DNA from 4 places in the Streptomyces sp. NPDC002580 genome. Region 3 is predicted to be linked to each of the others. Evidence: riboswitches for the same ligand, from Rfam matches in the RefSeq annotation. Region 3 holds a riboswitch; each other region holds the start of a gene.
The links. Region 3 has a riboswitch for cyclic di-AMP ahead of ACFYW7_RS33245 (M23 family metallopeptidase). Riboswitches for the same ligand answer to the same signal wherever they lie in the genome.

Region 1 (5,585 bases), on a different contig from region 3:
GCTGGATAGCGATCGCGACCGCAGATCCGTCCGGCGCGGACACGCTCGGCGCGACCGTCATAGCGCCCGTGGTCGAGGAGTCGGCCAAGGCGGCGGCCGTACTGCTGGTCTTCCTCTTCCGCAGACGGGACTTCACCGGGATCGTCGACGGCGTCGTCATCGCCGGGGTCACCGCCACCGGCTTCGCGTTCACCGAGAACATCCTGTACCTCGGCACCGCGTTCGGCACCGACCGGCTCAGCGGGGGCAGCGGGCTCGCCTCCGTCACCGCCGCGACCTTCTTCGTCCGGGTGGTGATGTCGCCCTTCGCGCATCCGCTGTTCACCGTGCTGACCGGCATCGGCTTCGGCGTCGCGGCGCTGTCCGCCGAGCGCCAGCACGTGCGCCGCGTACTGCTCCCGCTGGCCGGACTGCTGCTCGCGATGGGCATGCACGCGATCTGGAACGGCTCGTCGGACCTGGGCGAGTACGGATTCTTCGGGGTGTACGCGGTGTTCATGGTGCCCGTGTTCGGGCTGCTGACCTGGCTGGTCCTGTGGACCCGGCAGCGCGAGCTGCGCACGGTGCGCGCGGAACTGCCCGCGTACACCGCCGCCGGGTGGCTGGGCGTGACCGAGCCGTGGGCCCTCGGCTCGATGCGGGCGCGGCGGCTCGCCCGCGAGTACGCCGGCCACCACCTCGGAAAGCCCGCGGCCCGCTCGGTGGCGGAGTACGAGGCGTACGCGACCTCGCTGGCGTTCCTGCGCCACCGGGGGCGCCTCGGCCGCGCGGGCGCCGATTTCGCCGTACGGGAGCGCGAGTTGCTGGGCGAGCTGTGGCGGCGCCGGGAGATCGCCCGGCCGGCCCTCGCCCACGCGGCCCACGTCACGGCACCGATCCTCGTGCCGCCCCCCATGTACGGGTACGGCGCCCCGCAGCCGTACGCCTACCCGCAGGCCCCGGCCCAGGCCCAGCCGTACGGGCCCCCGACGCCGTACCCCGCGTACGGCCCGTACCGCTCGTAACCACGGCACCGCCCTGTCACCCGCGCCACCGGGAGCCGGCACGACCGGGGCCCGGCATCCACGTGGCCGCGCCGGTCAGGCCGACGCGCGGGACAACCGGGTCAGCTCCTCGTCGGCCAGGACCAGGTCCGCGACCCCCAGCAGCGCCGGGAGTTGTTCCACCGTCCGGGCCGAGGCGATCGGCGCGGCGACGGTGGGCCGGGCGGCCAGCCAGGCGAGGGCGACCGTCGGGACCGCGACGCCGTGGGCCTCGGCCACCTCGTCGAGCGCGGCGAGGACTCGCGGTCCGCGTTCCGTGTCGAGGTGCTTGGCCGCGCCCGCGGCCCGGGCCGAGTCGACCGTCGTGCCCGGCCGGTACTTGCCGGTGAGGAAACCGGAGGCGAGGCCGTAATAGGGGACGGCGGCCAGGCCGGCCCGGGAGGCGATGTCCTGGAGGGCACCCTCGTAGGTGTCGCGCGAGACCAGGTTGTAGTGCGGCTGGAGCGCGACGTACCGCGCGAGGCCCTCACGGTCGGAGAGGTCGAGGGACTCCTGGAGCCGCTCGGGCGAGATGTTGGAGGCCGCGATGTACCGCACCTTGCCGGCCCTGACCAGTTCGTCGAGGGCGCCGATGATCTCGTCGACCGGCACGTCCGGCTTGTCGAAGTGCGTGTAGTAGAGGTCGATGTGGTCGGTGCCCAGGCGGCGCAGCGAAGCATCCGCCGCCGCCTTGATGTTGGCCCCGGACAGCCCCGGGTACTCGGGGTGCTGGCTGACCTTGGTGGCCACCACGATGTCCGCGCGGTTGCCGCGCGACTTCAGCCACCTGCCGATGACCGTCTCGGACTCGCCGCCCTGGTTGCCCCCGGCCCACGCCGAGTAGGAGTCGGCCGTGTCGAGGAAGTTGCCGCCCGCGGCCGCGTAGGCGTCGAGCACGGCGAAGGAACGGGTCTCGTCGGCGGTCCAGCCGAAGACGTTGCCGCCGAGGGAGAGGGGAAAGACCTCGAGGTCGGAGGCGCCGAGCTTGCGAAGAGAAGTCATGCCGGAATCAACCCGGCACCGAATTGATGTATTCCGCAATCAGTTGGGCGGACCGATGGTTCGCGTACGCCTTCGCCGCCCCGGGCCGGCGGCGGACCGGCGGCCCTGACGTCGGGAGGGGGATGCCGTCAGGACCGCCGGAGAACAGGGGACGTGCGGGGCCGACGACCGTACGTCCCGGTCCGCGCCGACCGGGATCCGCGGGCATCGGGGCCGTACGGCCGGGAGCCCTCGGAGCGTCAGCACCGGTACGAGGTCAGGACCGCACCAGAGGCCGGGACTCCGTACGAACGCGGCGGTCCGTACGGGTCAGGGGTTGAGGCCCTTGCTCTGGAGCCACGCCATCGGGTCGATCCCGGTGGCGGCACCACCGGCGTGGACCTCGAGGTGGAGGTGCGCTCCGGTGACGTTGCCCGTGGCGCCGACGCGTCCGATGACATCACCGGTGGCGACCTTCTGGCCCACGCTGGCGCTGATCGACGACTGGTGGCAGAACCACAGCTCCGTACCGTCGTCGAGGGTGAGGATCGTGCGGTAGCCGTACGACCCGGCCCAGCCGGCCTCGGTGATGGTGCCGCTGTGGACCGCCTTGATGAGCGTGCCGGTGGGCGCCGCGAAGTCGAGACCGGTGTGGTAGCCGGAGGACCACAGGGCACCGGCCTCGCCGAAGGTCGAGGTCAGGGTGTACGAGGAGGTCGGCAGCGTGTAGCTCTTGGCGAGTTCGGCGAGGCGCGCGGCCTCGATCTTCGCCTTGGCCTCGTCCTCCGCCTTCTGCTTCGCGGCGGCTTCCTTGGCCTCGGCGGCGTCCTGCTGCTCGGTGGCGAGCGCGACGGCCTTCTTCGCGGCGGCGGTCTGGGCCGCCTGCTGCTTGGCGCTGTCGACCTGGTTCTGCTGCGACTCGGCCTGCTGCATGATGCGGGAGCGCAGCGCCTCACCGGCGTCGGTGGCTCCGTCGGCCGTGTCGGCGTGGGTCAGACCGGCGGTCGTGAGCGGGGTCGTGGAACCCTGGGGAGTACTGGATCCGCCGTCCGATATCAGGGCCTTGGCGGAGTCGGTGACCGACGACAGGTCGGGCAGCGAGATCGAGACGGGCGCCTTGCCGGGTGCGGCGGTGGCCATGCCACCCGCGCCGACGGCGGCGATGACCCCGACACCGAGGACCGTGGAGCTGCGGGCGAGTCCCCCACCGCGCTGCTTGCCCACACGGTGCCGGCCGCGGACGGGAGCGAGGGAGTCCTCGGTGGGATTCCATTCCTCCCAGGGACCCTCGTCCTTGCCGGAGGAGTAGCCGAAGGTGTGCGTGTCACTCGGCGGTGACGAGGTTGGCTGAGCGGGCCGGTCGGACGCCACCTGGCGCACTCCTTTCCTTCCTTCTCGTCTACCGGGTTAGCTGACGGGTTCGGAGCAGGAAGGTCTCCTACGCGCGTGAGGCGACCGTGTTTCCACGGCGCGAGACGCTCGATTCACCCCAAATTAGTGGTTCCCCGGTTCCCTTTCGGGATTCGACGCGTGCGCACGGAGCCGTCGCTTGTGACGGCTGGGACGACCGCGCTGCGTTATCGAACGTTAATAGACTCCGGTACCGGATTCCAAGCTGTTCTGACTGATCATTAACGCCGTTCGGCCAGGACTTTGGGGTCATGAACGATGAAAAACGGGCGAGTTGACCACGCGCCGCCCCAATGAATTTATTTGACAGCGCGTCAGTTGTTGCGCGGAGGGGTACGGTCCGGTCACTCCTCGTGACAGCGGCGTGGTGAGCCGTGCGCGCCCTGCCCGGCGGGGCGCCCGAGCGGTCCCGGCATCCCGGGCGAGCCCGTCTCAGGAGCGCCGGACGGCGAGCAGCGCCATGTCGTCCGACAGGGCACCGCCCGTGTGCCGGCGGACCTCCTCGGCGAGGACGCTCAGCACGACGTCCGGACCGGGAAAGGTCCGGCCGGCCAGCCGCGCGGCCGGATCGTAGAACTCCCCGTCCCGGTCACGGGCCTCGGACAGTCCGTCGGTGTGGAGGAGCAAAGTCGTCCCGCGCGGAAACGGGGCGGGCGTCGCGCGGTCGGGCCAGGTGCCCAGCGCGCCCATCCCGAGGGGCAGCGCGAAGGGTTCGGTCGAGAGCGTGACGAGGGTCCCGTCGGGGTGCAGGAGCAGGGGCGGCGGATGGCCGCGGTTGACGACGCGCACGACGTCCTCGTCGTACGGGATCTCCGCGAGGACCGCGGTGGTGAACCCCTCGAACACGTCGACGCTGTCGCGCCGGGTGCCCTCCCGGGTCAGCGCCCGCTCCAGTCGCCGCGCGACGGCCTCCAGGGTCGCCTCCTGTTCGGCCGCCTCCCGGAACGCGCCGATCACCACCGCGACGGCGGCCACCGCGGTCATCCCCTTCCCGCACACGTCGCCGACGACCAGCCGTACGCCGTGCGGGGAGTCCTGCGCCGCGTACAGGTCACCGCCGATGGACGCGTCCGCCTGCGCCGCCTCGTACCGCGCCGCGACGTCGAGACCGCCGATCCGCGCGTCGGGCTCGGGCAGCACGGCGCGCTGCGCGAACTCGGCGATCTCCCGGACGGAGGCCAGCCGTTCGTCACCGCGCCGGACGAGGATGTTGATGAGGACCGCGAGGACGGCGGCCGTCGCCACGGTGACGAGTTCGGTGACCGCGTCGACCTGCGTGACGATGCCGAGCACGAGGTGGACGACGAGCACGGCGCCGACGGCGAGGGCGCCGGTGAGGACGGTGCCGCGCAGCGAGTACAGGGGCGCGGCGACCAGCGGCGCGGCGGTGAAGAGCGGGGCCGCGGTGAACGCCGAGGGAGTGAAGTAGTCGTAGAGGAATCCGGCGACGACCAGCAGGGCGGGCAGGACCCGGACGCCCGTACGCGCGAGCCAGATCCTGCGGGACGTCGTGCCCGCCGGTCCGGTCGGCGGGACGGCTCCCGGCCCGGGGGCACCGGCCGGCCGTCCGCCGGTCCGGTCGGGGAGTTCCCCGGTCCGCTGCTCGCCTCCTGGCTGCCCCACTCGTCCAGCAGACCCGGAGGGGAGGCCGCGGGCGACCGGTGTGGCCCGACCGGGGGACGGCGGCGAACGGAGATCGGGCTCCGGGAACCGACTTCCGGACAAACACCAAGGGCCGGAACTCGTGAATCCGAGTTCCGGCCCTTGGCCTTCAGTAGCGGGGACAGGATTTGAACCTGCGACCTCTGGGTTATGAGCCCAGCGAGCTACCGAGCTGCTCCACCCCGCGTCGTTGAAACCAGTGTACGCCATTCGCGGGACCCGATTCACACGCGCCGATTCGCGCCCCTCCAGCAGCGGCCGCGGGCGCCCCCGCCGTCCGCCCCGCCCGGCATCCGGCGCCCGTACAGGGCGACCGGCGACCGGCGGGAGCTCGGCGGGCGACGCGACTAGGACAGGCCGTCCCCCGACGCACGCTCCGGGGCCCCGCCCCGCAGATGCCGGTTGGGGGCCTCGGCGCGCTCCGCGCACTCGGGGAGGACGACGACGTCCGCGCCCGCCTCGGCGAGGAGCCCGTTCCCGTCGGCGTCCGCGACGAACGTGTCCGGCTCG
Region 2 (5,585 bases), on a different contig from region 3:
GGCCGGATCAGGCCACCGCCTCGATGCGCAGCTTGATGTCGTCCGGTGACAGCGCTCCCTTGGCCGCCACGTGGTCGCCCGAGGACTCCCCGCGCAACCGTCGTCCGATCCACGGGACCAGGTACTCGCGCGCCCATTGGATGTTGTCGCGGCGCATCTCGAGCGTGCCGCGCGGCGGCAGGGGCGGCCAGGGCTGGTCCGGGTCGGCGGGCACCTCGAGGCCGAGCACCTGTCCGGCGCGGAGCGCCACCCGGGTGTGGCCTTCGGGAGAGAGGTGCAAGCGGTCGCCGTCCCAGGCGCGGCGGTCCTGGATGGTCTTCAGGGACCAGAGGTCGAGGACGGGACAGCCGTAGCGGTCCGCGATGGCCCGCACGTGTCCGTTGTACGTGGCGATCTTGCCGCGCAGATGCTTGAGCACGGGGACGTCACGGGTGTCGAAGCCGGTGGTCACCATGACGGTGCCGACGGCGGAGGTGAGGTCGGCGACCGCGCGCTCGAAGCGCTCCGCGACCTCGTCGGGGTCGGTACCGGGCCGGATGATGTCGTTGCCGCCCGCGCAGAACGAGACCATGTCCGGGCCGAGTTCCTTGGCCCGCACGAGCTGGGTCTCGACGATCTGGTCGAGCAGTTTGCCGCGCACGGCGAGATTGGTGTAGTCGAAGTCGCCCTCGGGCCGCCGGTCCGCGAGAAGCACCGCGAAGCGGTCCGCCCAACCGACGAAGGCCCCGTCGGGGCCAGGGTCGCCGACGCCTTCGGTGAAGCTGTCCCCCACCGCCACGTACGACCCGATCACTGATCTGTTGTCACTCTTCGAATCGTCTGCCACATCGAGCCATCATTCACCTTTCGATGTGAGCTACGCGACCGTAGGGAGGGGTTGACGGGCGGTGACATAAGCCACTGACCAAGTGTTGGTCAACTCTGGAATAGGGCCCCGAGAGGGGCTGTTGAAGCAGCGATCACACTCGGGCCGGGAAATCACGCGGGGAATCCCCACGGGGGTTCGCGCGCCTTGTGCGGGAAACACCGCAGGCCGGACCCCGGGGATCGTGGGGTCCGGCCTACGGATGCGGTCCTGCCGTCAGGAGCAGGATGCGGTGGGGGTACGGGTCACGGCGTCAGCCGACGGTGACACCGTGCGAGCGCAGGTACGCGACGGGGTCGACGTCCGAGCCGTAGTCCGGCGTGGTGCGGATCTCGAAGTGCAGGTGCGGTCCGGTGACGTTGCCGGTCGCTCCGGAGAGGCCGATCTGCTGGCCCTCGGTCACGGTCTGCCCGGCCGAGACGGACAGGGACGACAGGTGCGCGTACTGGGAGTACTTGCCGTCGGCGTGCTGGATGACGACCTGGTTGCCGTAGGCGCCGCCCCAGCCCGCGGAGACGACGGTGCCCGCGGCGATCGACTTGAGGGTGGTGCCGGTGGGGACCACGAAGTCCACGCCCGTGTGGTAGCCGCTGGACCACATGCTGCCCGCGGTCTTGTAGCTGGTGCCGACGCCGGAGCCCTCGACGGGCAGGGTGTAGCCGGAACCGTTGGCGGCGGGGGCCGACTCGGTGGCCGGGGCAGCCTCCGCGGTCTTCGCGGCCTGGGTCGCCTGGGCGGGCTTCGCGGCCGGGGCCGCCGTCCGGGTGGACGCGTGGGTGGCGCCGGTGGCGGCGGCCTTCTCGCCGAGCGACAGCTTCAGGCCGGGGTGGATCAGCGACGGGTCGCCGCCGATGGCGGAGCGGTTGTCGGAGTAGATCTTCTTCCAGCCGCCGCTGACGTTCTGCTCGTCGGCGATCTTCGAGAGGTAGTCGCCGGACTTCACGGCGTACGTCTTCGTCGTGCCGGACTTCGTGCCGGCCTTCGCGGCGGCGGGAGCGGCGGCCGGGGCCTTCTCGACGTGCTGCGTGACGGCGGCCGGGGTCGCGGCGTGGGCGCCGGCGGCTCCCATCAGCGGCAGCGCGAGCGCGGCGCCACCGGTACCGGCCACGGCGATCGAGCGGCTGATTCGCAAGGACTTGGGACGGCGGTGCTTACCCTTCGCGGGCATGACGATTTCCTCTCCGGCGCCTGCGGGGTGAGCTGTCGGGTGCGGACTGGAGATGCCCGGCCGCGCTGCTGCGCGGCTGTACCCCTAGCCTGTTCCGGAGACCGGACCAGGCACGAAACCTGTGGGTCCCCCGCTCCTGCCGTGTACGGGTGAGTGTGCGGATTCCGGGCGGCGGCAGGATTGGGCGTCCGTCCGGATTGAGGCAGAACGTAAGCGAGATGCGAGCGTGTCGACAACTATGGGCGATTTCCGTGCGCTCGCCTTTCTTGATCCATGCGGTATTCGCCGTCACCCTCCGTGGAATGACGATCTTTCCGGTCCCTCAACCGGCCCGGGAATGCGGGCGGGTTGAGAAAGGACGACGGCAACGCATCGTCACGAATATGACGCTCCTCACGCGACTTGTCCCACGACACCCCATTTCAGGGACAGTTGGAATTTACCCACCAATTCAGACAGAACGGCCACATGCGACACCGGCGGATATCTTCCACATCCGACCCCTTGTGCGGCTCGCACTCGAACCATGACGCACCGGCGCGTCACTTCGGTCGATTCAGCCGATTCCATGACGTTCATACGCTTTATGCGGCAGGCTGACCGGATCCCCCGCGGAGCTCCGTACCGCCGCGGCGAGCGCGCGCCGTGCCGGGGGTTCGCTCCGCGGCCCCGTCACGGCCGCTCACCGGGGGTGGTGCGGGGTGTCATGTGACCGCCTGTGGACGACTCATTGCCCCAGGAACCCATGTCGTATCGTCGGGAGCGCGAGCCGAAGACAACTGCCGACGATCGACGCCGAGTCCAGCCCGGTGACACCGACGGCCGAAGGGGAGGAGCCCCCGTGACGCAGCAGGTCCCGTCGACCGAGCCCGAGCTCGGCGGAGTGCGCAACTTCCGCGACGTGGGCGGGCTGCCCACCGCGGACGGCCGACGAGTGCGCTACGGGCACCTGTTCCGCAGCGGCCACCTCGCGCACGCCACGGAGGAGGACGCCGCGTTCCTCATCTCCCTGGGACTCCACACGATCTTCGACTTCCGCAACGCGGCGGACCAGCGGCTGGAGGGCCCGGACGTCGAACTGCCGGGCGTCCGGAACGTGAATCTCCCGCTGAGCGACCCGGCCGACGGGAGCGAGTTCTGGAAGATGGTCCGTGACGGCGACCTCGACCAGCTGCACGCGATCCTCGGCGACGGCAAGGGCGCGAACCGCATGATCAACTCCTACCGCACGATCATCAAGGAGCGCACCGCCGAGCACTCCCAGGTGCTGCGCGCGCTGACCGAGGACAGCGTGCCCGCGCTGATGCACTGCGCCGCCGGCAAGGACCGGGCCGGTCTGTCCATCGCCGTCACCCTGCTCGCCCTCGGCGTCGAGCGCGACGCGATCGTGGCCGACTACCTGGAGTCGAACGCCACGCACCGCCGCTACAAGGTGCGCCGCAGCAACACCTCGGCCGCCGCGTACTCCCCCGAGGTCATGGAGCTGCTCAGCCCCCTCTTCGACGCGCGCGCGGAGTACCTGACGGCCGCGTTCGACACGATCGAGGAGACCTGGGGCGGCGTCGACACCTATCTGGAACAGGGTCTGGGGCTGACGCCCGAGCTGCGCGAACGCCTGCGCGAGCGACTCCTGGACTGAGCCCGGGCGGCCCGGGCCCCCGCCGATCGCGCCGGGTCCGGGCGCTACTGGTTGTGCGCGCCCAGCGTGAAGAGCAGGTAGATGAAGGCCGCGAAGACGTGGCCGACGGCGACGTAGATGATCAGCCGCACCCACAGGGCGCGCGGGAACTTCTCCTCCATGGACCGGCGGGGTTCTACGGGTTCGGTCATGACGTCTCTCCCGGGGTGAGGTGGCCGGCGGCCGGGCCGAGGCACAGCGCGGCGACGGGGCTCTGCAGCAGGGTGTGTACGAAGAGGAGCTCGGCCCCGTCGCGCTCGGCGGCGGCGATGCGGTGCGGGGTGAGCGAGTCGAAGTGGGCACTGTCCCCGGGCTCCAGGACGTGCGCGGTGTCCCCGAGGCGCAGCCTGAGCCGCCCCTGGAGGACATACAGCCACTCCTCGCCCGGATGGACCCGCACGATGTCGCCCTGCGAGCCGTACGGGACGTGCACGCGCAGCGCCTGCATGCCCCGGCCGGCCGCGCCGGCCTTCCAGTAGGTCCAGCCGCCCGCCGGGGCCGGTTCCATGTCGCCGGCCCGCACGATCGCGTCACGGTCGGCCACCGTCTCGCCGAGCAGTTCGGAAACCGTCGTACCGTAGACGCGGGCCAGCGTGAGCAGCACCGGCAGCGAGGGCTGGCGCTGCCCGGTCTCCAGCCGGGAGAGATGGGCGGGTGAGAGCCCGGCATCACGGGCCGCCGCCTCCAGGGTGAGGGAGGCGGCGCGGCGCAGTGCCCGGAGCTGGGGCGCCACGGCGCGCAGCTCGGGGGACGGCTCGTCGGCCGCCACTGGATCGGCGGGATCGGCAGGGCTCATGGGTCCATTGAGCCCGATTATTGCCTCCGGGGCAATTTCCTTGCCTCAGAGGCAAAAGCCGTCGGAGTTCGCCTCCTCGGCGGGGCCGGGACCTGTCCCGGCGGCCCGTCCTAGCGGTTGGCCACCGCCTGCTTCACCAGCGTCTTCCCGAAGTCCCACATCAGCCCGCCGCCGCCGTGCGCGTCCTCCATCACCGCGGTGAAGGCCTCCACGAACCGGTCGACGTCCCGCTCGTCGATCACCAGAGGCGGGATGAGCTTGATCACCTCCAGGTGGTCCCCGGAGACCTGGGTGAGGATGCGGTGCCGCTGGAGCAGCGGAACGACGACCATCTGCGCGAACAGACCCTTGCGCGCGGCCTGCAGCATGGCCCAGCGGCTGCGCAGCTTGAGCGAGGTGGGCCGGCCGAACTCGATGCCGATCATCAGGCCCCGGCCGCGTACGTCGCTGAGCAGCTCGTACCGGTCGACCAGTGCCGTCAGCCGGGACCTCAGCTGTTCACCGGTGGCCCGCGCGTTGGCGACGATCTGCTCGTTCTCCATGACGGAGAGCACCGCGAGGCCCGCCGCCATGGCCTGCGCGTTGGATCCGAAGCTCGCCGAGTGCACGAGGACCCGGTCCATGGAGGAGTAGACCTTCTTGAAGATCCAGTCCTTGCCGAGGGTCGCGCCGACCGGCACGTAGCCCCCGGAGAGCGCCTTGGCCACGCAGACCAGGTCCGGCTCGACCCCCTCCTCGTGCTGGTAGGCGTAGAAGTCCCCGGTCCGGCCGAGCCCGGTCTGCACCTCGTCCGCGATGAGCAGTGCCTTGTGCCGGTGCAGCAGCTCCTGGGCGGCGCGCAGATATCCGGGCGGGGACTCGTGGACGCCCTTGCCCTGGATCGGTTCCACGATCAGCGCGGCGACGTCGCCCTTCTTCAACTCCCGTGCCAGGGAATCGAGATCACCGAGCGGGACGGCCGTGTCGGGCAGCAGCGGGGCGAAGCCGTCGCGGAAGCCGTCCTCTCCGTTCACGGACAGGGAGCCGGTGGTCAGCCCGTGGAAGGCGTGCGAGCAGTACAGGATCCGCGGTCTGCCGG
Region 3 (5,585 bases):
CTGCCGCAAATCACCGGGCTGCCCCGCCCCGCCCCGCCCGGGGGCGCCGCGGCTCAGCCGTTTTCCGTGCCCCGCCCTTGAATTCCGCCCTCGACACGCGCGAACGTTCGCGTATCGGCCACGAAAATAGCGCGCCGGAATTCCCGGAGCGCAGACAAAAGGGCATGCGGAATAAGCCCCCGGTCGAATATCTCTTTGTATACGGCGCCCTTGTTAATGCCGCTGACCCGTCATGTTTACGGGATGTTGCGAACTTCTCACACGTTCCGCCCGGTCTCCCCCGCCCGGAAAGCGGAGCCGGTGCGCGGACGTCGCACGCTCGGCGTGCAGGGCCGTGATCGCACGGGCCCGCTCACCGTCGCCGCGGGCGACCGCGTCCACGATGCCTCCGTGCTCCGCCCAGGACGCCGCGGGGTCGGCGGGCGCCTCCACCGCGTACATCCAGGCGATCTTGTGCCGCAGCTGGGCGAGCGTGGAGGTCAGCGCTGGGCTTCCGGAGGCCTGGGCGAGCGTCTCGTGGAACCAGCCTCCCAGCGAGCGCAGATCCTCGCTGTGCCCTCTCCTGGAACGCTCCTGGCCCAGCCTGACCAGACCCCGGAGCACCTTGAGGTGGGCCTCGGTGCGCCGCTGGGCGGCCTTCGCGGCGCCCAGCGGTTCCAGCAGCACGCGCATCTCCAGGAGGTCCGCGGCCTCCTGCTCGGTGGGTTCCGCGACGCACGCGCCCGCGTGCCGGCGGGTGACCACGAAGCCCTCGGCCTCCAGCGTGCGCAGCGCCTCGCGCACGGGGACGCGCGAGACGCCGTAGCGCCGCGCGAGCAGTTCCTCGGTCAGCCGGCCGCCACGCTCGTAGACACCGGCGACGATGTCGTCACGGATCGCCGTGCATACCGAGTGCGCCGGAATACGCATGACCGGACCTCCGCTTTAATCCCCGCGAAACGCCATCGATTGACGCTTGTTCAGCGACTCTATTGCAGCGGGCGGGAATTTCCGATGGCAGGCCTGAATCCATGGATATTTTTTGGACAGACCGACTCCGGAAACGACGATGCCCCGGCTCGGTGAGCCGGGGCATCGAAAGCGGTGAAGAAGCGGCGAAGCGGTCGTCAGAGGTTGACGCCGTGCGAGCGCAGGTACGCGACCGGGTTCATGTCCGAGCCGTACTCGGCGGTCGTACGAGCCTCGAAGTGGAGGTGCGGTCCGGTGGTGTTGCCGGTGTCCCCGGACAGTCCGATCTGCTGTCCCGGAGTGACCGTCTGGCCCACGGAGACACCGATGGACGACAGGTGGCCGTACATGGTGTACGTGCCGTCGTGCATCTTGATCACGACTTGATTGCCGTAGGCGCCACCGTCACCGGTCGTGACGATCGTGCCGGCACCCACCGCGTGGACCGGGGTACCGAGTCCGGCGTGGAAGTCGACGCCGGTGTGGCTGCCGGAGGACCAGAGGCTGCTGGTGGCCTCGTAGCCGGTGGAGACGTACGAACCGCTGATCGGCATGACGAAGGTGTTCAGGCGCTTGCGCTCGGCCTCGCGGGCGGCGCGCTCCTTGTCCGCGCGGGCCTTCGCCGCCTGTTCGGCGGCGTTCTTTCGGGCTTCCTGCATGGCCTGCTGCCGGGCGGCGGCCTCGTCGGCGGCCAGCCGCTGCGCGAACGCCTGGGCGTCGATCTGGTCCGCGACCGAGTCGCCGATGGTGACGGCCTGGGTCAGCCCGGTCCGCTCGACGGGGGACTCCGCGGCGAACGCGGGAGCGGCCAGGGTCCCGATGACGCCGGTGGTGGTGAGGGCCGCGACGCCGACGGCGCTCGTGGTGGTGCTGTGCGTCCGGCCAGGACGACGGTGCTTGCCGGTGCCACAGGAGAACGCCATGTAGGGGCTGATCCTTTCCTTCCCTCTCGCCTACCGGGTTAGCTGACGGGTTCGGAGCAGGAAGGTCTCCTACGGACCCCCTCCGGGGAGGGCGTCCGATTCACCCCAGGGACTACGTATGGGTCCCCGGCTCCCCTGGCTCGCGCCATGCGGGGACTCGGCGATGACTGTCCGGTTGCCGCGGGCGCGGCGCACTGCATGACGAACAGTCGGAACGAAGCTAAACGCGGTGTCTTTCGAACAACAAACAGATCACGGTTTTTGTAGCGCATCCCACACGACAGAAAGGCAACCTCCGTACCAATGCGGACATCTTGGGGGCGGTGGCCGAAAAATAAGGGGCCCAGGTGACTCATACGTCACCTGGGCCCCTCGGGTCGCGCGGGCCCTACTCGGCCGTCACCACGCTGACTTCACCGATCCCGAGAGCCTTGACGGGCTCCGCGATCTGCGCGGCGTCGCCCACCAGGACGGTCACCAGACGGTCCGTCGGGAAGGCGCTCACGGCGGCGGCGGTGGCCTCCACGGTGCCGGTGGCGGCCAGCTGCTGATACAGCGTCGCCTGGTAGTCGTCCGGCAGGTACTGCTCGACCTGGTCCGCGAGCGTGCTCGCGACAGCCGCAGCGGTCTCGAACTTGAGCGGCGCCACCCCCACCAGGTTCTGCACGGCGACGTCCCGCTCGGCGTCGGTCAGCCCCTCGGCCGCGAGGGTGCGCAGCACCTTCCACAGGTCGTCGAGCGCCGGACCGGTGTTCGGGGTGTCCACGGAGCCGCTGATGGCGAGCATCGCGACGCCGGTGCCGTCCGGCGCGGCGCGCAGGACCTGGCCGAAGGCCCGCACTCCGTAGGTGTAGCCCTTCTCCTCGCGCAGGACGCGGTCCAGGCGGGAGGTGAGCGTGCCGCCGAGGCAGTAGGTGCCCAGCACCTGCGCGGGCCACACACGGTCGTGCCGGTCGGCGCCGACCCGCCCGATGAGGATCTGCGTCTGGACCGCGCCGGGGCGGTCGACGATGATCACGCGGCCTGTGTCGTCTGCGCTCACCGGCGGCACCGGACGCGGCTCGGCGGGCGAACCGGTCCAGGAGCCGAGCGTGTCGCCGAGCAGCTCGTCGAGATCGACACCGGTCAGGTCGCCCACGACGACGGCGGTGGCCGTGGCGGGGCGTACGTGCCTCTCGTAGAAGGCGCGTACGGCCGTGGAGTCGATCTTCTGGACGGTCTCCTCGCTGCCCTGGCGCGGACGCGACATACGCGCGCTCGCCGGGAACAGTTCCTTGGAGAGCTCCTTGCCGGCACGACGGGCCGGGTTGGCCGTCTCGTGCGGGATCTCGTCCAGCCGGTTGCGCACCAGCCGCTCGACCTCGCTGTCCGCGAACGCGGGTGCCCGCAGGGCGTCGGAGAGCAGGCCGAGCGCCTTGGCCAGACGCGAGACGGGCACTTCGAGGGACAGACGTACGCCGGGGTGGTCGGCGTGCGCGTCGAGCGTGGCCCCGCAGCGCTCCAGCTCCGCGGCGAAGTCCTCGGCCGAGTGGTTGTCGGTGCCCTCGGAGAAGGCCCGCGCCATGATCGTGGCGATGCCGTCCAGACCCGCCGGCTCGGCCTCCAGGGGCGCTGCGAGGATCACCTCGACGGCCACCACCTGCTGACCGGGGCGATGGCAGCGCAGCACGGTCAGACCGTTGTCCAGGGTGCCGCGCTGGGGGGCCGGGAACGCCCAAGGCTTGGGCTGGCCGGCCTGGGGCTGCGGGTGGAAGTCCATGGGGGCGAGCTCGGTCACTTCGCCGCCTCCTCGTCGGTCTCGTCAGCGGCGTCGGTGGCTTCGGTGGCGGTGGGCTCGTAGACGAGCACCGCGCGGTTGTCGGGCCGCAGGCGAGCCTTGGCGATCTCCTGGACCTCCTTCGCGGTGACGTCCAGGACACGCTGCACGGCGGTCAGGGCGAGCTGGGGGTCGCCGAACAGGACGGCGTACCGGCACAGTTCGTCGGCGCGGCCGGCGACGGTGCCGAGCCGGTCCAGCCACTCGCGCTCCAACTGGGCCTGCGCGCGCTCCATCTCCTCGGCCGTGGGACCCTCCGCGGCGAACCGGGCGAGCTCCTCGTCGACGGCCGCCTCGATGACCGGGACCTCGACGTCACCGGACGTCTTCACGTCCAGCCACCCCAGGGAGGGCGCTCCGGCGAGCCGCAGCAGACCGAAGCCTGCCGCGACGGCCGTACGGTCGCGGCGCACCAGCCGGTTGTAGAGCCGGGAGGACTCACCGCCGCCGAGCACGGTCAGCGCCAGATCGGCCGCGTCGGCCGCGCGCGTGCCGTCCTCCGGGAGCCGGTAGGCGGCCATCAGGGCGCGCGCCGGGACCTCTTCCTCGACGACCTCGCGCAGCTGCTCACCGATGGTGTCGGGCAGCGAGCCGTCGCGCGGCGCGGGCTTGCCGTCGTGCCCGGGGATGGAGCCGAAGTACTTCTCGACCCAGGCCAGCGTCTGCTCCGGATCGATGTCCCCGACGACCGACAGAACCGCGTTGTTGGGCGCGTAGTAGGTGCGGAAGAACGCGCGGGCGTCCTCCAGGGTGGCCGCGTCCAGGTCCGCCATCGACCCGATCGGCGTGTGGTGGTACGGGTGGCCCTCGGGGTACGAGAGCGCGGTCAGCTTCTCGAACGCGGTGCCGTACGGGACGTTGTCGTACCGCTGCCGGCGCTCGTTCTTGACGACGTCGCGCTGGTTCTCCATGGACTCGTCGTCCAGCGCCGCGAGCAGCGAACCCATGCGGTCGGCCTCCAGCCAGAGGGCGAGCTCCAGCTGATGGGTCGGCATGGTCTCGAAGTAGTTGGTGCGCTCGAAGCTCGTCGTGCCGTTGAGGGAGCCGCCGGCCCCCTGGACGAGTTCGAAGTGACCGTTGCCGTGCACCTGTCCGGAGCCCTGGAACATCAGGTGCTCGAAGAGGTGGGCGAGTCCGGTCCGGCCCTTGACCTCGTGGCGCGAGCCGACGTCGTACCAGAGGCACACCGCCGCGACCGGGGTCAGATGGTCCTCGGAGAGCACCACGCGCAGGCCGTTGGCCAGGCGGTGCTCGGTCGCTGTCAGGCCGCCGGAGCCTGCCTCAGCTGTGGCCGTGTGACCCATGGGCATGTACGTCCCTTCGATCGCGGAACTGCGTCATTCCTGTCGGTCCTGCCACTGTATGCAAGCGTGCGGACAGCTGGCGAAGTTCCCGCACCTCGTACGCCGAGAGCGAGACTTGCACGTGTCCCTGACATATTGCCGAGAACCCTCCGAGCACCACCGCGCAGAGGCCCCGGGGCCGCCGGGCACCGGGCCCGAGGGCCGTTCGGAAGCGGTCTCCGCGGCGCCCGTGGAGCGTCCCTCGGAGGCGCTACGGACGGGTCGCGGTCCACGTTGTCAGTGGGGCGGTCCACAATGGTGCGCGTCAGAACCCGCTCATGCCCCGGCAGAGACTGTGAAGGAGCCGCAGCAGCGATGGCCCGCCGCAGCACGAAGACCCCGCCGCCCGACGACTCGTACGAGGAGAAGATCCTCGACATCGACGTCGTGGACGAGATGCAGGGCTCCTTCCTCGAATACGCGTACTCGGTCATCTACTCGCGAGCCCTGCCGGACGCCCGCGACGGCCTCAAGCCGGTGCACCGTCGCATCGTGTACCAGATGAACGAGATGGGCCTGCGCCCCGACCGCGGCTACGTGAAGTGCGCCCGCGTC
Region 4 (5,585 bases), on a different contig from region 3:
TGGTGGCTTCGAGCAAGCCCTCCTCGACAGCCGCCAATCCGGCCTGGACATCGGCTTCGAGAGCCTGGTCCCGCACGCTCAGCCCGAACGGCCCGACGACGGTCACGAGAGGTTCTCCTGTCTGCTGACGATCACATGGCGAACTCGGTCGATGACACGGTTTGTCGATGTGTCGCTGCCATCACTCAAGTCAGCGTATCCGGTCACGTTTCGATCACCACGAGCGCCCACCGTCCCCTGGCCGACTTCGCTCCGCCAGCAGGTATACGGGAGTACACCCGTAAGGCACACGAGATGTACCTGCCCGCCCCAACGACGAGTACCCCGACGCGCGGGCACATGCGGATCACCGGCGGTATGTTCATGATCAGTAGATTTGGACCGGTGTCCGACGCCCCACGGAGAAGTCCCCGGAAGGGCTGACCGCGTCCCGCAGCCCCGCCGGAACGAGCCAGGCCCGCCCGCGCCCCTCCTCTCCTCTCTTCCCCGGCCGCGCCACACGATGCACCCCGTCCTCCGAGGTGACGCCCATGCGTATCCGTACGTCCTTCCCCACGAGATCACTCACGAGGACGTCCTCGTCCCCCTCTCGGACGGCACCCGTCTGTACGCCAGGATCTGGCCTCCGCTGACCGAGGACCCCGTACCGGCCGGCGCTCCTGGAGTACCACCCGCATCGCCCGACCGACGGGACGGCCCCGCGCGACCGGCAGCGGCACCCCTGGTACGCCGGTCATGGTTACGCCTCCGTCCGCGTGGACACGCGCGGGTACGGCAACTCGGAGGGCGCGCCGACGGACGGGTGCTCGGAGACCGAGCCGGCCGACGGCGTGGAAGTGATCGGCTGGCCGGCCGACCGGTCCTGGTGCACCGGCAGGGTCGGCATGTTCGGGATCGCCTGGGGCGGCTGCGACTCCCTCCGCATCGCCGCTCCCGCGCCCGAGCCGCCAGGAGACGCTGCGCTGGTGGGACCACCGGCTCCGGGAAGAGGACACCGGCGCGCTCTCCGCTCCTCTCCTGCGTTCGTACGTGATGGACGCGCACCCCCCGGCGGCCGTGCACGGGGACCTTGCGGGCCGCCGGGTCGGCGGCCCGGCCTGGCCCTCGCCCTCGGTGACCCAGGTCGCGTACGCGCTCCAGGGTGCCCCGGTGCCGGTGCGGTCCCCTCAGCACACGGGGATCGACGCGGGCCGCCTCCTCCCCTCCGGCGACGACGCCGACCTGCCGCCGGACCAGCGGGAGGAGGACGCCCGGTCGGCCTGCTTCGAGTTCGCGGTGCCGGCGGAGACCTGGGTGCTGGGCCGCCCTCGGGTCTCACTGCGGCTGACGTCCGGCCCACCCGGGGGCCAGGTGATCGCCCGCCTGTGCGACGTGGCCCCGGACGGAGCGTCCACCCTCGTCACCCGCGGCGCCCTGAACCTGTCGGCCCGCCGGGACCGCGACCGGACGGTCCCCTGGAGTCCGGGCACCACGGAGAACGTGATGTTCGACCTGTCCGCCATCGGCTACGCGTTCCCGGCGGGCCACCGCATCCGGCTGAGCGTCTCCTCGGCGTACTGGCCCTGGATCTGGCCGCGGCCGGGCTCGGCGGCGGGCTTCACCCTCGAACCGATCGGCAGCACCCTCGAACTCCCCTTACGGACAAGGGCGTCGGACCCGTCCATCACGTTCGGGGAACCGGAGGAGGCGGAGCCCCTCGGCGCGACCGACTCCGAGACGCTGGACGAACCGCGCCCGCGGCGCCTGGTTTTGCGCGACGTGGCCGCGGGCACCTGGCGCCTCGAGGCGAACCCGCGCCACGGCGGCACCCGCGTGCATCCCGACGGCCTCGAACACACGGAGGACGCGCGGGAGACGTACACGATCGACGAGTCGGACCCGTCGTCCGCCCGCGCCCGCTCGACCTGGTCGATCCGGCTGCACCGCCCGGACCTGCCGTGGGACGCCCGCGTCGAGACGACCTCCGCCATCAGGTGCGACGCGCGGGACTTCGTCCTGTCCGACGAGCTCGTCCGCAAGGACGGCGACGAGGTCGTCTTCCACCGGACCCGGGAGAAGAGGACCCCGCGCACGGCCGGCTGACAGAACCGGACGAACAGGGCTTACGGGTAAGGGAGTTCCCTCTCGTCGCCCCCTCGGCGCACGACGTCACCCGCCCTGGTCCGACCCTGCCACGCGCCCCGCGGCCCGCACCCCTCCGCAAGGGGCTCGCCGGGCGCCTTGAGGCGTCCCGACACCCCACCCCCAAGGGCGCAATGCCCGACTTGCCCGGCATGCCGCGTTGATGACCCTCGACCTCGTGAGTTGAGTCACCCGCGAACCGGTCCGCCGCCTCGCACCCCTCCCCCGCCAACCCGTTCACCAAAGGCAAGTTGAGGATTCAATTCCGCCTTAATCGGACGTTTCCCCCTGGCTCTAAACAGGCGAAATAGATCTTCAAAGCCAAATCTGGCCTTGTTCCGGACATGTGCTCTCGCATACGTTTCCGTCGATCCCGGGCGGATCGCCGAATCCTGCCGCCGCCCGGAAACCCACCCACCCACGCACGGCAGGAGCGGGGGAACCACAGGTAAGCCGCCGATCCGGACACACCGGACCGGCTGGGGTGAAGCCGCGCCCGAAAACGCGGCCGGGCATCTCCCGCCCGAACCCGACAGCTCACCTCGCAGGCGTCGGAGAGGACACCAGTCATGCCCGCACGAGGCAAGCACCGCCACACGAAGTCCAACATCATCACTCGGGGCATGATCGCCGCCGGTACGGGTGGCATAGCCCTCGCCCTCCCGCTCGTGAGCGCGACCGGCGCCCACGCGGCCACCCCGGCGCAGGCCCCCCAGGTCACCAAGGCCGCGAAGACCGCGGTGGTCCCCAACGTCCAGCTCATCACCTACAAGGTGGTCGCGGGTGACACCCTCTCCAAGGTGGCGCAGAAGCACCCCGAGAGCGGCGGCTGGAAGAAGCTGTACCAGGCGAACCGCGCCGTCATCGGCGACAACCCCGCGTTGATCAGCCCGGGCCTGAAGCTGACCGTGGGCACGAAGACGCTGAAGCCGACGGCCGCGGGCACGACGGCGAAGGCCACCCCGGCAGTCGCCAAGAAGGCCGCGACGACGGCCGTCCAGGCCTCCGCCAAGACGTACACGAACGACCTCGACGGCTGGATCAAGCACTCGCTGGACATCATGGCCCAGCACGGCATCCCGGGCAGCTACGACGGCATCCACCGCAACGTGATGCGCGAGTCGTCCGGCAACCCGCTCGCCATCAACAACTGGGACTCCAACGCCGTCGCGGGCACCCCCTCCAAGGGCCTGCTCCAGGTCATCGACCCCACGTTCCGGGCCTTCCACGTCCCCGGCACGTCGATGGACCCCTACGACCCGGTCGCGAACATCACCGCGGCCTGCAACTACGCGGCCAAGACCTACGGCTCCATCGACAACGTCAACGGCGCCTACTGATCACACCGCGGCACCGATCGCACCCGCACCCGTCGGCGGCCCGTACCCGGGCCCGCCGACGGGTGCGTCGTCGTGGGCGCCGCACGCCGACTCGCCGGCGTCGGGCCCCTCGGCCGACGACCCCTAGAAGCCGAAGAGGCGCTCCAGGACGACCGCGATCCCGTCGTCCTCGTTCGACAGCGTGACCTCGTCGGCCACCGCCTTCAGTTCCGGATGGGCGTTGGCCATCGCCACGCCACGGGCGGCCCAGTCGAACATCGGGATGTCGTTGGGCATGTCTCCGAAGGCGAGCGTCGCCGAGGGGCTGAGCCCCAGATGCGCCGCCGCCAGAGCGAGGCCCGTCGCCTTGGTCACCCCGCATGGCTGGAGTTCGACGGTGCCGGGCCCGGACATCGTGACCGTCGCGAGCGAGCCGACCACTCCTCGCGCCGCCGACGCCAACTCGTCGTCGGACAACAAGGGGTGACGGAGCAGCACCTTGCTGATCGGCTCCGACCAGAGGTCGTCCCGCCGCCGCACCCGCACCGCCGGCAGGGTCGGATGCGGCATCACGTACCCCGGCTCGATGAGCGTCAGCCCGTCCACGCCGTCCTGGTCGACCGCCGCGTACAGCATCCCGACCTCCGCCTCGATCTTGCCGAGCGCCGTCTCCGCCAGTTCCCTGTCCAGGGTCACCGACCAGAGCATCCGGTCCGCCCCGGCGTCGTACAGCTGCGCCCCCTGTCCGCACACCGCCAGTCCCTCACCGCCGAGTTCGTCGAGCAGCGGTCGCACGCGCGGCGCGGGGCGGCCCGTCACCACGAGGTGCCGGGCACCCGCCTGGGCCACCTTCGCCAACGCGGCCCGCGACCGGTCGGAGAGAGTGTCGTCGCCGCGCAGCAGCGTTCCGTCCAGGTCAGTGGCGATGAGTGAATATGCAGTCGGAGCGGCCATGATCCGAAGAATACGGATCGAACGACACATGGGCCCGGCGTGAACCGGACGACGTCCGGTATCCCGTCAGCAACGCCGTTCACCGTACGGTGGTAAGCGCGTTGCGACCGCTTCGGATCACGCACCGTCCGCTTCCGCCCACACCGACTTTCCCGCACACGACCGACCACAACACCTCAACACCGCCCGGTGACAGGCGAACTCGGCGGCCGCCAGCCCTCGACGCCGGCCCAGCGTGACCGCCGAGACCGGCCCGCGACGGGAATCGCCCGCCACTTTCCACAAGTCATGGGAAAAACATGCCACTTGAGCCTTCCGCGACGCGGCCTCCGCTTGCCTCCGGCGCGGTGACCCCGTTCCGGCGCCATCTCCGCTCCGCCGCCGAAGCCGTGATCCGGCGCTTTCCGGAATCCCTGCGCCCGGAGATCTACGCCCTCTCCTTCCGGATCTGGCGGATCGACGGCGACGAGCGCCACCCGTACGTGGCCATCGGCTACAACACCGAGTCCCGGTACGAGCGGGAGAGCTACCCCGAGGACCCGGGCGAGGCCCGCTGGAACTACGCCCTGTGGCTGCTCGACGGCTTCGAGACCCTGGGCAACGTCCCGGAGGACCCGGCGGGAAGTCCCTTGTACGGGGAGGAGGTCAGGGAACTGGGCATCTGGTTCGACGGTGAATACGACTTCCTGACCATGGATCTCCCGGAGGAAGAGGAGGAAGAACTGGACGCCCTGTCCGACCTCCTCCGCCTCCACTTCTCCGACGCCGTCATCGACCTCGCCCGCCACCTGCACGCCGACGGTCTGCTCACCGAGATCTTCGGCCGCGACCTGCCCGTCGTCGTCTTCGACATGGACAGCCCCGGATGGGAGATCGAGGCCACCAGGGCCGCCAACCCGCCCGAGTCCGTAGCGGACTTCATGGCCTGGCAACAGGGAGCCGTCTACGAGAGCGCGCCGAGGACGGAGGAGTTCCTCCTCCGCCTCGACGCGGAGTGGCTCGACTACTTCCGCGCCATGGCCGACGTCCTCGTGACCCGCTTCGGCATCTCCCGCGCGCAGGCCGTCGCCAGGATCAACGAGCGCTTCGCGGCGGAGGAGATCAAGCCCATGGGCGAAGACCTCCTCGGCCACGAACTCCCCGAGTTCTGGGCGTACCACCTCTACTTCGAACCGGACTCCCGAGGCCTGC

Region 1: it holds a riboswitch for cyclic di-AMP, as region 3 does, so the genes downstream of both, ACFYW7_RS11005 (M23 family metallopeptidase) here and ACFYW7_RS33245 (M23 family metallopeptidase) in region 3, are expected to answer to the same signal.
Region 2: it holds a riboswitch for cyclic di-AMP, as region 3 does, so the genes downstream of both, ACFYW7_RS10285 (peptidoglycan DD-metalloendopeptidase family protein) here and ACFYW7_RS33245 (M23 family metallopeptidase) in region 3, are expected to answer to the same signal.
Region 4: it holds a riboswitch for cyclic di-AMP, as region 3 does, so the genes downstream of both, ACFYW7_RS30605 (transglycosylase SLT domain-containing protein) here and ACFYW7_RS33245 (M23 family metallopeptidase) in region 3, are expected to answer to the same signal.

Annotation. Positions count from the first base shown of each region.
Region 1 covers NZ_JBIAQZ010000003.1:21,471-27,055, forward strand. Annotated here, with positions in the region: gene ACFYW7_RS10995 (PrsW family glutamic-type intramembrane protease) at 1-1,004, shown strand, start outside; gene ACFYW7_RS11000 (aldo/keto reductase) at 1,080-2,024, opposite strand; gene ACFYW7_RS11005 (M23 family metallopeptidase) at 2,334-3,374, opposite strand; cyclic di-AMP (ydaO/yuaA leader) riboswitch at 3,385-3,542, opposite strand; gene ACFYW7_RS11010 (PP2C family protein-serine/threonine phosphatase) at 3,846-5,036, opposite strand; tRNA gene ACFYW7_RS11015 (tRNA-Met) at 5,189-5,262, opposite strand; gene ACFYW7_RS11020 (dihydrofolate reductase family protein) at 5,423-5,585, opposite strand, start outside.
Region 2 covers NZ_JBIAQZ010000002.1:876,682-882,266, forward strand. Annotated here, with positions in the region: gene ACFYW7_RS10280 (SGNH/GDSL hydrolase family protein) at 8-793, opposite strand; gene ACFYW7_RS10285 (peptidoglycan DD-metalloendopeptidase family protein) at 1,119-2,033, opposite strand; cyclic di-AMP (ydaO/yuaA leader) riboswitch at 2,038-2,195, opposite strand; gene ACFYW7_RS10290 (tyrosine-protein phosphatase) at 2,875-3,672, shown strand; gene ACFYW7_RS10295 (DUF6126 family protein) at 3,717-3,833, opposite strand; gene ACFYW7_RS10300 (helix-turn-helix domain-containing protein) at 3,860-4,507, opposite strand; gene ACFYW7_RS10305 (aspartate aminotransferase family protein) at 4,618-5,585, opposite strand, start outside.
Region 3 covers NZ_JBIAQZ010000013.1:58,512-64,096, forward strand. Annotated here, with positions in the region: gene ACFYW7_RS33240 (GntR family transcriptional regulator) at 214-909, opposite strand; gene ACFYW7_RS33245 (M23 family metallopeptidase) at 1,107-1,871, opposite strand; cyclic di-AMP (ydaO/yuaA leader) riboswitch at 1,884-2,044, opposite strand; gene ACFYW7_RS33250 (M16 family metallopeptidase) at 2,260-3,648, opposite strand; gene ACFYW7_RS33255 (M16 family metallopeptidase) at 3,645-4,991, opposite strand; gene ACFYW7_RS33260 (DNA topoisomerase (ATP-hydrolyzing) subunit A) at 5,346-5,585, shown strand, end outside.
Region 4 covers NZ_JBIAQZ010000011.1:153,681-159,265, reverse strand. Annotated here, with positions in the region: gene ACFYW7_RS30615 (polyprenyl synthetase family protein) at 1-106, opposite strand, end outside; partial or broken gene ACFYW7_RS30610 (CocE/NonD family hydrolase) at 531-2,082, shown strand; cyclic di-AMP (ydaO/yuaA leader) riboswitch at 2,527-2,687, shown strand; gene ACFYW7_RS30605 (transglycosylase SLT domain-containing protein) at 2,691-3,461, shown strand; gene ACFYW7_RS30600 (HAD family hydrolase) at 3,585-4,394, opposite strand; gene ACFYW7_RS30595 (hypothetical protein) at 4,742-5,585, shown strand, end outside.